DNA from 4 places in the Ruegeria sp. BG8 genome. Region 1 is predicted to be linked to each of the others. Evidence: riboswitches for the same ligand, from Rfam matches in the RefSeq annotation. Region 1 holds a riboswitch; each other region holds the start of a gene.

Region 1 (3,201 bases):
GGTGCGCAGCCCTTTTTCACGGCGCAAGACGGCGTGCAGCAGTTCATCCGTATGAAGATATCCCTTCATCAACGTCTGCGCACGCCCCTCGAAAACAAGATCAACCGCACGGTGTGCTGCCAACCTGTGGGTAGTTGCCTCGACGATTTCGATCCCGTCCAAATCGGCATCCAACTCTGCGGCAGCCTTGGCAATTCTGTCTGGATCGCCCACTAGAATGGGTAAAATGATCCCGTTGGAATAGGCAAGCAGCGCACCCCCAAGCGAATTTGGATCCTCGGGCGCCACCACGGCAGTTGGCATAGGCTCCAGCGGTCGGGCTTGTTCGAGCAGAGCATCAAAGTGGCGATGCCGCTGTACCACAAGCCCCGGCACTTCGACCGAGTCGAATTCCATGTGTTGGGTCGGCGGCGTAACCTGAACAGAACCGCTTAGCACCTGAATGTTATCGCCCACTCGGTGTACTTCTGTTGTGCATACCAAATCGCCGTCGTCGCGCTTTTCAGCGACTGTGACAAAGGCCGTCAGCTCATCACCGGCTACCACTGGCGCGTGAAACGTTAAGTCCACGCGACGGGTCTGTGTACCGGCGCCCGGTAAGATATTGCCAAGAACAGCGGCAATAAGTGCTGCTGGCCAAAGCGCGGGGGCGATCGCTTCTGGTCTCCCATCCCCATCCCCGTCATAGGCAGCAAGGTGCAGCGGGTTGTGATCGCCCGATGCTGACGCAAAGGCATATAGGTCGTCTACTGTGCACAACCGCGTCAACTGCGCCTGATCTCCGACGTTCAGCTGTGAAAAGGTCCGATTTTCCAATATCTTCATGATCTGTCAGCTTTGCTGTTGGCAGCGGGTCTGTTGCAAGGAACGCTGATCTGGAATTGAGAGGTCGCCGCCGTTGTAGGCTTCGGGTCAGTCAGGTCAAGCGCCATAACTAATTCCCATGAAATTGCGACAATTCGATTACGTCTGTTTTCGTATTGACCAGAAATACGATCTCGGGCAATGACGCGACAGATGGTTCCCAAAGGCTGAGCCCAAGGGATGAAAAGGGAATACGGTGAGGCGCGAGAACTCGGGCCAAATCCGTAACTGCCCCCGCAACTGTAAGCGGTGAGCGACGCCAATTTCCCACTGGCCCAATTGGGCCGGGAAGGGTGGCATAGCTTTGATCCGCAAGTCAGGAGACCTGCCATCTCAAGTGTAACCAACCCGGGGCGGGGTGTCCTGGAAGGAGGCATCATGGCGCTGCATACGCCGGCTGGCATCGTTTCCAAATCGCCCGGCTCACGGGCGTTCAGCAGGCTGTGCCATGTCTAACGCGGCAGATCACGTTCTTTTGGTATGCTCAACCTGTCGCGGGACAGTGAACGCCGACGCAATTGCAGCGGCTTTGCGCCCGGAACTTCCCAACAGTTTTGTCATCCGAACCGTCGATTGCATGGCCGGATGTGCATCCCCAACCACGGTTGGATTTCAAGGAAACGGAAAAGCACATTACCTCTTTGGGGGAATTGAAACAGCGCAGGACCTTAATGCTCTGGCCGAATTTGCGCGCCAATATGATAAAAGCGTCGACGGTTGGACAAACGCCTCAGATCGACCTGCCGCCCTATACAAAAAGACGCTGGCGCGCTTGCCAGCGTTGGTCATGAGGCCCAAGAAATGAACCTGAAAACCTTTTTGCAGGCCAGTGACGTAAGCTATTTTGCCCAATCCGATGAGGCGTTGCTGCAGGATGTTTCATTCGACCTTGAGGAAGGCTCTATCCTTGCAATTGCGGGGCCCAATGGCGCGGGCAAAACCACACTCTTGAACCTGCTATGTGGCGCAGAGACGCTGGTTCACGGCGCTATAGAAATCAAAGGGCGCAGTCTTCGCGCATTGTCGGCGGTCGAACGGGCAAGGATGATCGCAGTTGTCAGCCAGCAAGAGCTGCCCGACGGCCGCTTGTTCCTTAAAGACTATGTTGCTTTGGGCCAGATACCGATCCAGGCAGACCGCTCTGTCGATCAGCACGCACGGGATTTAGACCGCATTCTCGATCGTACTGGTCTGACCGCGTTGGCGAACAAGCGTATGGCCGTTTTGTCCGGTGGTGAACGCCAACGGGCGCATATTGCGCGTGCGCTGGCACAAAGACCGTCGCTTTTGTTTCTGGACGAGCCGACAAACCATCTGGATCCGGACGCCAAGGGTCGAATGCTTTCCTTGATTGCAGATCTTGGAATCACCGTGGTGATGATCGTTCATGATCTGGTCATGATCCCTGAGTTCGCCACCCATGTGGCATTGATGAAATCTGCGAGGCTGTCCGGGTTTGGTGCAGTGGCCGACGTTCTGACAGCTGAGCGGGTACGTGACACCTTTGGCGTTGAGTACCTGCGCTTTCACCACGAAGGGCGCGAGATCCCGGCGCTCGATATCCGAAAATCCTCTGTTTCAAATTCTAACCGGAGTTCCCCTGAATGAAACTAGTTGTGTCTATGGCTTTGATTGCAGCCATGACAGGCGGTGTTGCAGCGCATGAAATCACCGTCGACAATTGCGGCGAACCGCTTGTGTTCGAAACACAACCCGAACGTCTGGTTGTTCATGATATGAATATGACCGACATGGCTTTTGTATTGGGTCTGCAAGATAAAATCGTGGGTCTTACTGGTATTACCGGTTGGTATAAGACAAGCCCCGAGTTCGACACACTGCGAGGTGACATTCCCGAACTTGCTCCGAAATATCCCACCATCGAAAATCTGGTAGCGGCAGAGCCAGACCTGTTTTTTGCCGGATGGTACTATGGCATGCGACCTGGTGGCGAGGTGACACCAGACACTTTGGCGCCGTTCGGGATCAAGACAATGATCCTGACGGAAAGCTGTGTTCACATCAACAAAGACCGTCCGGTGGCCAGCATGGACCTTTTGTTCAACGACATATTGCGCCTGGGGCAAGTGATGCATGTCGAAGAAAAAGCTGAAACCTTGGTTCGAGATTGGAAAGATGAGCTTGCCAAAATCCAAGCACAAACGGCGGGTCTTACAAAACCTCGCGTCTTTCTTCTGGATGGTCCGGCAGACGCGCCATTTACCGCAGGTAAATTTGCAATACCGGATGCCATGATTGCGGCGGCGGGTGGAGAAAACGTAATCCATAACATGGACACCAGTTGGGGTCGCACGTCATGGGAGACTGTGGCCGCCG
Region 2 (3,201 bases), on a different contig from region 1:
CCATTCCCCAGTTCGATTAGCCCTTCGACATAGGCGGCTTCACGCTGCGCGTCCGGCACAAAATTCTCTCTTCGGACTGTCAGCATCGCGTCGATGATTGGGAATTTGGTTACGTCAGAGGGGCGAATTTGGGTATCAACCATTGTGCGGCGCCGGGCTGCGAAATCTGTCATTGGGTCGCTCGTTCTGTTCCCTAGGATGTGTGGCTTGTGCCATATCCAGACAAAACCGGCAACGCCCCTGTCGATCAAACTAATCAAGCACGGACAAGATTTTTCAACGCGCCGCAGCCACCGAGTGTTCGGATACGTCTAAATTTGCCCTCAACCCTCTGGACGCCCCAGACGAAAGCTGCTAAAACGCCTGTCACACCACGGCAAGTATTTGATTTTACTTGAAAAGGCGAGTTGGCGGAGTGGTGACGCAGCGGATTGCAAATCCGTGTACACCGGTTCGATTCCGGTACTCGCCTCCACTTCACCGATAATTCTAAGCGCCGGATCGTGGCTCCACTTGCGTCATTCGGCCCCACGTCCACTTGGGATGACTTCGTAGCCTGCCTCTTCTGGTTCGTCGTCCACCATCTCGGGCGGGAAACCGGGGGCTGTGATATCCAATCCTGTCGCGTCCTCAAGTCGGCGGATGATGTTGGGCGACAATTCGCGCTCGCCATACCGGGCGATGCCGTCCTCGAAAATATTGATCATGACAGGGTTTATTTCCAAGGGAACACCTGCACGGTCAGCCACTTCCTGAAAAAGACCGATATCTTTTTTCACAAGATCCATTGTGAATGAGATGTCGCGTGACCCGTTCAAAATGACTTGACTTTCCGTTTCATGCACAAAAGACGTTCCCGATGAGATCTTGATTGCCTCATACGTGGTGTTCAGGTCCATACCGGCGGCCTTTGCGGTGACCAATGCCTCGGCACAAGTGATCAGGTTTGCGGTTGCCAGATAGTTGGTCAGCACCTTCAGAACCGAAGCTGAGCCCAGATCGCCCGTGTGTAAAACGCGGCGTCCCATCGTGGTCAGAAATGGCAGGATTCTTTCAAAGGTCTCGCGATCGCAACCGGCGAAGATCGAGATGTTTCCCGTCGCCGCCCGGTGGCATCCGCCGGAAACCGGGCAATCCACTGCGGCACCGCCGCGCGCGATCACTTCGGACCCAAGACGTTTGACTTCTGCTTCGTCGGTCGTCGACATCTCCATCCAGATTTTGCCGGGGCCGACTTCGGGCAACATCTCTTGCATAACGGCATCTGAGGCGGCAGGAGACGGCAAGCAGGTGATCACTGCGTCGCAATCCCGCATCAGCTGCGCAGGGCTTTCGGCTGGCTTTGCACCTTTTGCGACGAACGCCTCGACAAGCGTTGAATTCAGGTCATGAACGGTCAAGTCGATTCCATTGCGCAGCAACGATCCCGACAGCTTGCCCCCCACATTCCCCAGTCCGATAAATCCAACCTTCATTCGTTGCGCCTCCGTCATCGCATTTCGTAGGCATGCCAGCACGAGAAACCGACCAGATCATGCCGCCCAGCGACGCCGACAGGTCGCTTTTCATCCCACTCACCAACAGATCAGCGCAACGCGCTTGACAAGCGACCTGCCGGTGCCGCATGTCCCATCCGTTGGTGTCTGCATCGGCAGATGAAAAGGGAATGCGTCAGCGGTTATCCGTCAAACGCAGCCGCCCCCGCGACCGTGACCGGAGAGGGTGCCCAAAGCCACTGGCCGAATGGCCGGGAAGGCGGGACACCTGCCAGAGCCAGGCCTCTGACATCCGCAAGCCGGGAGACCTGCCAACAGCCGAAGTTGAAACCGGACGGGGTGTTCCGGTGTCGGGTCCATGTCGCAACGCGTGGCCCGCATGAGACCCCGTCCCCCGCAAAAGGATCTGGGGGGATGAGAGACATGACCGAGACCACACCGGTTGAGCTGCTGGTCTGCACAACGTGCCGCCGCGGCCTGCCTGTCGAGGATGACGCGCAACGTCCCGGCGCTTTGCTACATAAAGCACTGGAACAAGCCGAACTGCCCGAGGGTGTGACCCTGAAAGCCGTTGAATGCCTATCGAATTGCGATCAAGGCTGTTCCATCGTTTTGCGCGGCGGCCCAGACCGCTGGACATTCGTCTACGAGAATCTGAACGAAACCGATCATGTTGACGTGATCGTTGAAGGCGCAAGCAAGTATCTGGCCACCGAGGATGGCTTGGTCAAATGGCGTGAACGCCCTGAACACTTCCGCAAGAACTGCGCCTCACGCATTCCCCCGATTGGAGCCCTGAAATGAGCAATCTCGAAAAACTCCCCGTCACCGTGATCACCGGCTTTCTGGGCTCGGGAAAAACCACGCTTGTGCGCCATTTGATGCAGAACCCACAGGGCAAGCGCCTGGCTGTCGTGGTCAATGAATTCGGCGATGTCGGCGTGGATGGCGATATCCTGAAATCCTGCGCCATTCCGGACTGCCCTGCGGAAAACATCATGGAGCTGGCAAACGGTTGCATCTGTTGCACCGTGGCCGACGACTTTATCCCGACAATCGAAGCGCTGATGGCGCTGGAGCCCCGCCCGGATCATATCCTGATCGAAACATCTGGTCTGGCACTGCCCAAGCCATTGCTGAAGGCGTTCGACTGGCCGGATATCCGTTCGAAAATCACCGTGGACGGTGTCATCGCCCTAGCCGATGCCGAGGCCGTAGCCGCCGGTCGCTTTGCCCCGAATGTCGAAGCGGTAGATGCCCAGCGGATGGCAGACGACTCGATTGATCACGAAACGCCGCTGTCCGAGGTGTTCGAGGATCAGATCTCTTGCGCGGACATTATCCTGTTGACCAAGCCCGATCTGGCCGGTCCGGAAGGGATCGCAAAAGCCAAAGAGGTCATCGCCGCAGAGGCCCCTCGCCCCTTGCCGGTTGTTGAAGTGGCCGAAGGGGCTGTGGACGTGCGCGTTGTTCTGGGCCTCGAAGCGGCAGCCGAAGATGACATGGACGCGCGTCCCAGCCATCATGATGGCCACGACGATCACGAGCATGATGACTTCGAAAGCATCATCGTCGACTTGCCGGAACAGACGGACCCGCTGGATCTGGTCGCAAAGATCGAACGTCTGGCCAATGAGCTGAACATCCTGCGCGTCAAGGGCTATGCCGCCGTTCAAGGCAAACCGATGCGTCTGCTGGTACAGGC
Region 3 (3,201 bases), on a different contig from region 1:
GAGAGTCGTCCAAAACGCCTTCATATCGCTATCTCCTTTGGTGAAGCTGGGTGATAATTGCCAGAAACAGAGATTTCGCGCACTCACAATCTTGTGCGTATTCAGGATTGCCCGCGCGCTGCGAAAGGCGCAAAACGTCCCGGCAATGAAAAGAAAGGTCAGGTTGCAATGCGCCTGTTGATCTGCAGCAGCTGTTCTGGTGCCCGGGATCGGGAGGTGGAAGAGCTATCCATAAAACAGGCCCTGGAGCACTTGGCGCTGGCAGAGCAGGTCGAAGTGACCGAGCACGCCTGCTTCAGCGGATGTGCCGAGCCTGTTGCTTTGGCGATGCAGGCAGAGGGGCGGGCGACCTATGTCTTTTCTGGTGTCAACGTAACGACTGATGCAGATGACATTGCAGCGACCTGTCAGGCATATCTGGACAGCCCCAAGGGCTGGATCGAAGACGCCCGGCCATGCGGTCGCCTTCGAATGTGCTTGCGCGCGCGCATTCCTGCGCTTTAGTCGACCTGAACGGTAACGGCGGCACTGACCGGTACGTTGTCCACCATCAGAGGGCTGTGACCGTTGGCGTTCAGGGAAACTGAAACCTCGACCTCTCCCTTCGGAAGCTGATCAATATGCATCCAGTTTCCGTATAGCCGGGCCAGTTTCTGTCCATTGACATAGACATGCGCGTGACCCTCGCCGGGGATATCCTGGGCCGAGGCATTCTCGGGCGAGAACCGGAAGTTCCGGGGTACGACTTGCAGGTTCCAACCGGCCAACGGATCTTGCGTCAATGCGATTTCCAAACCGGGTGCGTCTGCGCCGGCGGGTAGGTTGATGGCGGTCGAATGATCGTGGGCCGCTGCTTCGGAATGCGAAGCCCCATGGTGGGCAGGATCGCTGTGGTCGTGCCCATCAAAGGTGACCCCGTTTGCGGCGGCGACAACAAATCCCGCGCCGCTGCCAAAGACCAAGCCGATTGCGAAAAGGGCAAGTGAGCGTGCCATTTCGTGTTCCTTGCATGCAAACATAGACACGCCGGGCAGGACCCGGCGCGTCAAAGCGGAATTAAATCAGGCCGTTGCTTCTGCGCGTTGACCTTCGTGTTGCCAGAAATAGCCCGCGAATGCGCCAACCAGCACCCAGGCCACCAGACCGATGCCAAAGGCGCGCGCGGCGAACAAAGCGCCAATCTCGGTCGGTACCGGGCCTGTGAAGACATCGGGTTCCGGTGCACCAATAAGGTGAGGGGCAACGAAAAGGGCAGCCGCGATCAGGTAGCTTACAAGGTTGCTGCCGAACGCGATCAGCCACAATGCCACAACTGCGGCTGCGACAGTGGCAAACCACCAAACCTGACGCGCGTATACGTCCGCCGCGGCTACGCCGGGAACTTCGGGTGCCAGAGAAAAGCCAGGGGCCAGATGGAAGGCGATGAAACCGGCCAAACCCCACAGAACGCCTGTGCGTCCGTCAATCTTGTGACCGTTGCCTTCTGCAACCGACATAAGCGCGACCATCAACAGCGCATACCCCGTGTAGGTGAGCATTGTGAAAATGACACTCAGCGCGTCGCGGAACAGTTCCGAAAACATACCGGGCAACTCGGGATGGGCTGAAACCGGGGCAGCGCCAAAATGCACCAATTCGCCCGACTCATAGAGTTCGGCGTGCAGTAGAACAGGTTGCACAAAAACCAACTGCAGCAAGGCGGCAATCAGCCCCGCTGCAGCACCAGCGAACAACGCGCTGGTCAAAATGCGGCTAAACATGGTGTTAGTGGCAGGGGAAGCCGGTCGCGTGACGCACGTCATGAGCAGCGTCATGCAGGGCGGCTGCCTGAACGTGACCGGTCAGCGTGATAATACCCAGGCCCAAAACCACTGCGAACATAACGGGCAGAATGCCAGCGCGTGAGGCCGATGCGGTTGCTGTTTGAGTCGCCATTCTAGTTCTCCTTTGCCGCCGCACCCGACGGCCGGTGTTTCAATACGTTGCCCGGCAGGTCTCCTGGCTCGCGGGTCAGTGCCTCTGTTCGCCTTCCCCCTGAAAATCAGGAGTGGCTGGTTGAACAGGGGCTCTCCGCTTACAGTCGCGGGGGCGGCTGTGGAGTTGACCATTGGCGTGATCGCACCACATTCCCTCTTAGCCTACCAGTATCTCCGGCAGGACCAGACCCATTCATTTAGCCCTTAGAGGTGCGCTGGCGCAATCGCCAATTGCGACATTTTTGGTCAGTTCACGCGCTTTTTTAAAAGATAGATGTCCATGATCCAGCCATGCTGGCTTCGGGCGCGGGCTCGGGTTTCCAGGATCTGCTGTGCAACTTCGGACAATTGTCCTTTGATCAGGATTTCTTCCTTCATCCCAACGTAAGCGCCCCACCAGATGTCAAACTCTGCCATCTCAAGGCTTTGGAACGAGCATTCTCCGTCCAGCATGACGGCGACCTTGGCGGTGGCGTCGGGCCAACCCTCTTCGCGGATGCGTCGCCCGGTTGTAACAACGTACGGCGCACCCAGATCATTGATCGGGATCGCATGGGCCGCGGTAAGCGCCTGAAGCGCCGTGATTCCGGGGATCACACGTGTCGACGGCTGCGGTTGCAGCCGAGACGCGATTCGCAAGGAACTGTCGTAGAGCGAGGGGTCCCCCCAAATCAGCAATGCAACGTGGCGCGCCTTAGGATGGGCCGCAATCGCGTCTTGCCAACGCAACGCAATGGCATCGTGCCATTCGTCAACGCCCCGCAGGTATCCGTCATCCGACCGGCGCTTGGGAATGTCGAAATAAGCGATCGTTTGCGGAGTTTCGGTCACCTGCGCGATGATCTCTTCCCGAAGCCCTGCCAGATCGGCCTTGTTTTCACCTTTTCGCGGAATAAGGATCAAATCTGCGGCCCGAATAGCCTTCGCGCCTTGAAACGTCACGTGATCGGGGTTGCCGGTGCCGATACCGACCAGTGTCAGGTCATACATTGTCGAACTCTGCCAACGGGCCATACAGGATCAATGCAGGGGCGGTGCCGATCTCGGAACTTAGTTTGTCGGACAACGCTCCGACCGTTGCGCGGTGCAGCTTTTGGTCTGGTGTTGACACAGACTCGGCCATCAAGGCTGGGGTGTCCAAAGGCAGCCCATGCTCGTTCAGTGCTTGGACCAGCAAAGGAAAGGTACGTTTTCCCATGAAGACCACGGTGGTTGCGTCCGGGTC
Region 4 (3,201 bases), on a different contig from region 1:
AGACCGATCATGTCCTCGGGTTCGATCCGCCGCAGGTCAAAGCGCTGACAGCGCGACAGGACGGTCACCGGCACTTTGCGAATCTCGGTGGTGGCAAAGATGAACTTTACATGCTCGGGCGGTTCCTCAAGTGTCTTGAGCAGCGCGTTGAACGCACTGGTCGACAGCATGTGAACCTCATCGATGATGTAGATCTTGTAACGGGCGGACGCAGCGCGGTACCGCACACTGTCTATGATCTCGCGGATGTCATTCACACCGGTGCGACTGGCGGCGTCCATCTCCATCACATCGACGTGGCGGCCCTCCATTATCGCCACGCAATGCTCACATTGCCCGCAGGGTTCGGTGGTTGGCTTGCCTTGGCCGTCAGGTCCAACGCAGTTCATGCCCTTGGCAATGATCCGCGCCGTGGTGGTTTTGCCGGTGCCGCGAATACCCGTCATGATAAAAGCTTGCGCGATGCGGTCCGCTTCGAACGCGTTTTTCAGCGTCCGCACCATCGCGTCCTGACCCACAAGGTCGGCAAAGGTTTCCGGGCGGTATTTGCGGGCAAGCACCTGATAGGCGGGGCTGGGGCTGTCGGTCATGTCTGCTCTGTCGGATTCGTATCAGATTGCAGCGTAGAGAGCCGTGCCGCCCGCGTCCACCACAGCAGGAAAGGAAATTCGCTTTGGCAGCCGGTCTATTGGCGGATACACCGGCCCTGTGCTGTGGTTCAGCGTAAGGCACAGGCGAAGGGAGAGAACATGGAGCGGTTCGCTATATATCCCGTCAACGTGGGTGAAGGCATGGTTGCGTTCAGCCCGTTGCCCGGTCGTGACGGGAATTACGCGCAGGATTTTCAGACGATCCTGTCCTGGCACCCCGATATGGTATTGTCGATGACAACCGAGGCTGAGCTGCAGCACGGCGGTGCCGGTTCGCTGAGTTCAGATTTGGCGCTGAGCAAAATCAAATGGGTACACCTGCCCATTGTTGATTTCGGCGCACCATCACCTGCCACTGAGGCCCAGTGGCAGGACGTGTGTTCAGAGCTTGCCACAGTTTTGAAAAGCGGAGGACGCATCCTTGTTCACTGTAAGGGCGGATGCGGCCGGTCCGGGATGATCGCCATGCGCCTGCTGGTTGAACATGGAGAGCCACCAGATCAGGCCTTGGCGCGACTGCGAGCAGTTCGCCCCTGTGCCGTGGAAACGGATGCACAGTTGAAATGGGCCAGCAAACCGGCCCAAACACCTCGTTGATTCACGCGCTGGCGCGGTGTTCGGTGGATGCAGCCCGAGGCGCAAGTGCTGAAACCTCCAGCATGGCGCATGGCGGGTTCACCAAAAATCCTGCGGGTCTGGTTGTGAACACTGTTCCGAACATCATGTCTGCGTAGCCGTCAAGTTGGTCCGTAGAAACATCCGGGTCTGTATCGCAGAACACCCGGATTTGCGCGGGGTACGCCCGAAAACGGGCCGTGCATCCGGCAGCGCAATGGGACAGGTCGCTGCTGCCTTCGATTTCGAATGCATCTGTTGTGACCGGTTTAGCGCTTGCCGTTGCTTCTGCCAACGCGCGCGCCATGCGCGCCAAAGCGGGGCAAGGTTTGCCGGTTTTTTGGCACACAGTTGCGGTGTATTCGTGTGTTTTGGTCTTCCAGATCATATTGCGCCCTCCGCGCGTGGGACGAAGGGTGTGGATCAGGTAGCTCAGCCATGCTGCAGACCTGCCCGGACACCCCGCCCGAGTTTCGGTTTTTCGTGCGATGGCAGGTCTCCTGACTTGCGGGTCGTCGCTTTGCTGACCTTCCCAGCCGTCTGGCCAGTGGTGTTTCAGCTTCGCTCACCGCTTACAGTTGCGGGGGCAGTCTCGGATTTGGTCTGATCCGGCATCGCCGGGTGAACCGCACCGTGTTCCCTTTTCATCCGGCCCCGAAACCGGGGCAAGAACCATCACCCAATCGCTAGCGGGTGCATGGCCTCCGAGTCAAGCGAACTGTGGCCAAAACAAGTGGACGTTTGGTCAAGCAGGGTGGGTCTTGACTCCGAAGGATAGAACATGGCGATTTAGGTGAACTAAGCAGTTTAGAATGACCAACGCAGCACCATGTTAGACGTCAAGCCACCGGTACTGACCGAAGATTTTCGCATCCCGATCGGCGATGCGCATTTGTCTGCGCGTTTGTACCTGCCGGCTGCCGACCCGCAGATCGCAGTAGTCATACATGGTGCGACTGGTGTGCCGCGTGATTATTACCAGCATTTTGCGGGTTGGCTGGCTGACGAGCAGGGGATTGCCTGTCTGACCTATGATTATCGCGCGTTTGGCCATTCAATGACGGGCCGCATGCGTGAGGCAAAGGTGACGATGGCTGATTGGGCCCTGACCGATATGCCAGCCGCCCGAGCGGAAATGCGCAAAAGATATCCGCGTGCAAAACAATGGAGCATCGGTCATTCTCTGGGTGGGATGCTGGGCCCTGTTCAACCCGATATCGAGTTTATAGACCGTATGATCTGTGTCTGCTCGGGGCTTGTGACGTTTAACGATCATCCTTGGCCATATCGGGCGTTGGCATCGCTGTTCTGGTTCGGTCATGCGCCATTGACCGTTAAGGCCCTTGGCTACCTGCCCGGCAAAGCATTGGGTTTTGGAACGGACCTTCCCGCGCCGGTCTACTGGCAATGGCGTAAGTGGTGTACAGATCCTCATAGCTATGTGCCTGATATCGGTACTTCGCTACCAGAGGCGCGCTGGGTCGAATGGCAAAAGCCTGTCGATCTGTTCAGCTTTGCAGATGACCAGACCGTCCCACCCAAGGCCGTTTGGCGACTTGCCGACCTATACGGTCCGACCGCGCGTCGGCATCTTTTGACGCCGCAGGAGTTCGATTTGAAGCAAGTTGGGCATATCGGTGCTTTTGCGCGTCGAAATGCAGCTGTCTGGCTGCGGCTTATTGCAACGCAGTCCACAACAAAAGACTTGTAAGGGATTAAGTGAGAGGTTGGACATCGACCCAAGCGGGGCTCGTTGTGGCTGCTTCCTTCCGGACCTGACCAGGTTGGCGAGGCGCTCGCCCGCGCCAACCTCTCGACAGCCGATATAGGCGCGCAACGCGCAATTGGCAACCCGTCAGAGCGTCAACCGGACGATCAGGAACCCTCCACTGTCCTGATCCAGGATTACTGGCTCATAAACGCTTAGCTCATCCAA

The links. A riboswitch is a leader RNA that binds a small molecule or an ion and turns the genes downstream of it on or off. The one in region 1 is predicted to bind cobalamin.
Region 2: linked by a shared signal. The riboswitch ahead of ACR0DG_RS03410 (DUF1636 family protein) and the one ahead of ACR0DG_RS12490 (DUF1636 family protein) in region 1 are both predicted to bind cobalamin.
Region 3: linked by a shared signal. The riboswitch ahead of ACR0DG_RS03480 (CbtB domain-containing protein) and the one ahead of ACR0DG_RS12490 (DUF1636 family protein) in region 1 are both predicted to bind cobalamin.
Region 4: linked by a shared signal. The riboswitch ahead of ACR0DG_RS13960 (hypothetical protein) and the one ahead of ACR0DG_RS12490 (DUF1636 family protein) in region 1 are both predicted to bind cobalamin.

Annotation. Positions count from the first base shown of each region.
Region 1 is NZ_JBQFSZ010000005.1:241,191-244,391, reverse strand. It holds gene ACR0DG_RS12495 (bifunctional enoyl-CoA hydratase/phosphate acetyltransferase) at 1-825, opposite strand, end outside; cobalamin riboswitch at 1,002-1,211, shown strand; gene ACR0DG_RS12490 (DUF1636 family protein) at 1,313-1,669, shown strand; gene ACR0DG_RS12485 (ABC transporter ATP-binding protein) at 1,666-2,472, shown strand; gene ACR0DG_RS12480 (ABC transporter substrate-binding protein) at 2,469-3,201, shown strand, end outside.
Region 2 is NZ_JBQFSZ010000001.1:670,020-673,220, forward strand. It holds gene ACR0DG_RS03395 (protein-L-isoaspartate O-methyltransferase family protein) at 1-173, opposite strand, end outside; tRNA gene ACR0DG_RS03400 (tRNA-Cys) at 402-475, shown strand; gene ACR0DG_RS03405 (NAD(P)-dependent oxidoreductase) at 519-1,493, opposite strand; cobalamin riboswitch at 1,621-1,826, shown strand; gene ACR0DG_RS03410 (DUF1636 family protein) at 1,920-2,300, shown strand; gene cobW (cobalamin biosynthesis protein CobW) at 2,297-3,201, shown strand, end outside.
Region 3 is NZ_JBQFSZ010000001.1:684,769-687,969, reverse strand. It holds gene ACR0DG_RS03500 (DUF302 domain-containing protein) at 1-24, opposite strand, end outside; gene ACR0DG_RS03495 (DUF1636 family protein) at 94-504, shown strand; gene ACR0DG_RS03490 (hypothetical protein) at 501-995, opposite strand; gene ACR0DG_RS03485 (CbtA family protein) at 1,062-1,760, opposite strand; gene ACR0DG_RS03480 (CbtB domain-containing protein) at 1,765-1,935, opposite strand; cobalamin riboswitch at 1,972-2,179, opposite strand; gene cobF (precorrin-6A synthase (deacetylating)) at 2,223-2,966, opposite strand; gene cobA (uroporphyrinogen-III C-methyltransferase) at 2,959-3,201, opposite strand, start outside.
Region 4 is NZ_JBQFSZ010000006.1:165,986-169,186, forward strand. It holds gene ACR0DG_RS13950 (DNA polymerase III subunit gamma/tau) at 1-590, opposite strand, end outside; gene ACR0DG_RS13955 (protein-tyrosine phosphatase family protein) at 750-1,247, shown strand; gene ACR0DG_RS13960 (hypothetical protein) at 1,249-1,653, opposite strand; cobalamin riboswitch at 1,739-1,957, opposite strand; gene ACR0DG_RS13965 (alpha/beta hydrolase family protein) at 2,095-2,976, shown strand; RNA gene ffs (signal recognition particle sRNA small type) at 2,983-3,081, opposite strand; gene ACR0DG_RS13975 (bifunctional 2',3'-cyclic-nucleotide 2'-phosphodiesterase/3'-nucleotidase) at 3,121-3,201, opposite strand, start outside.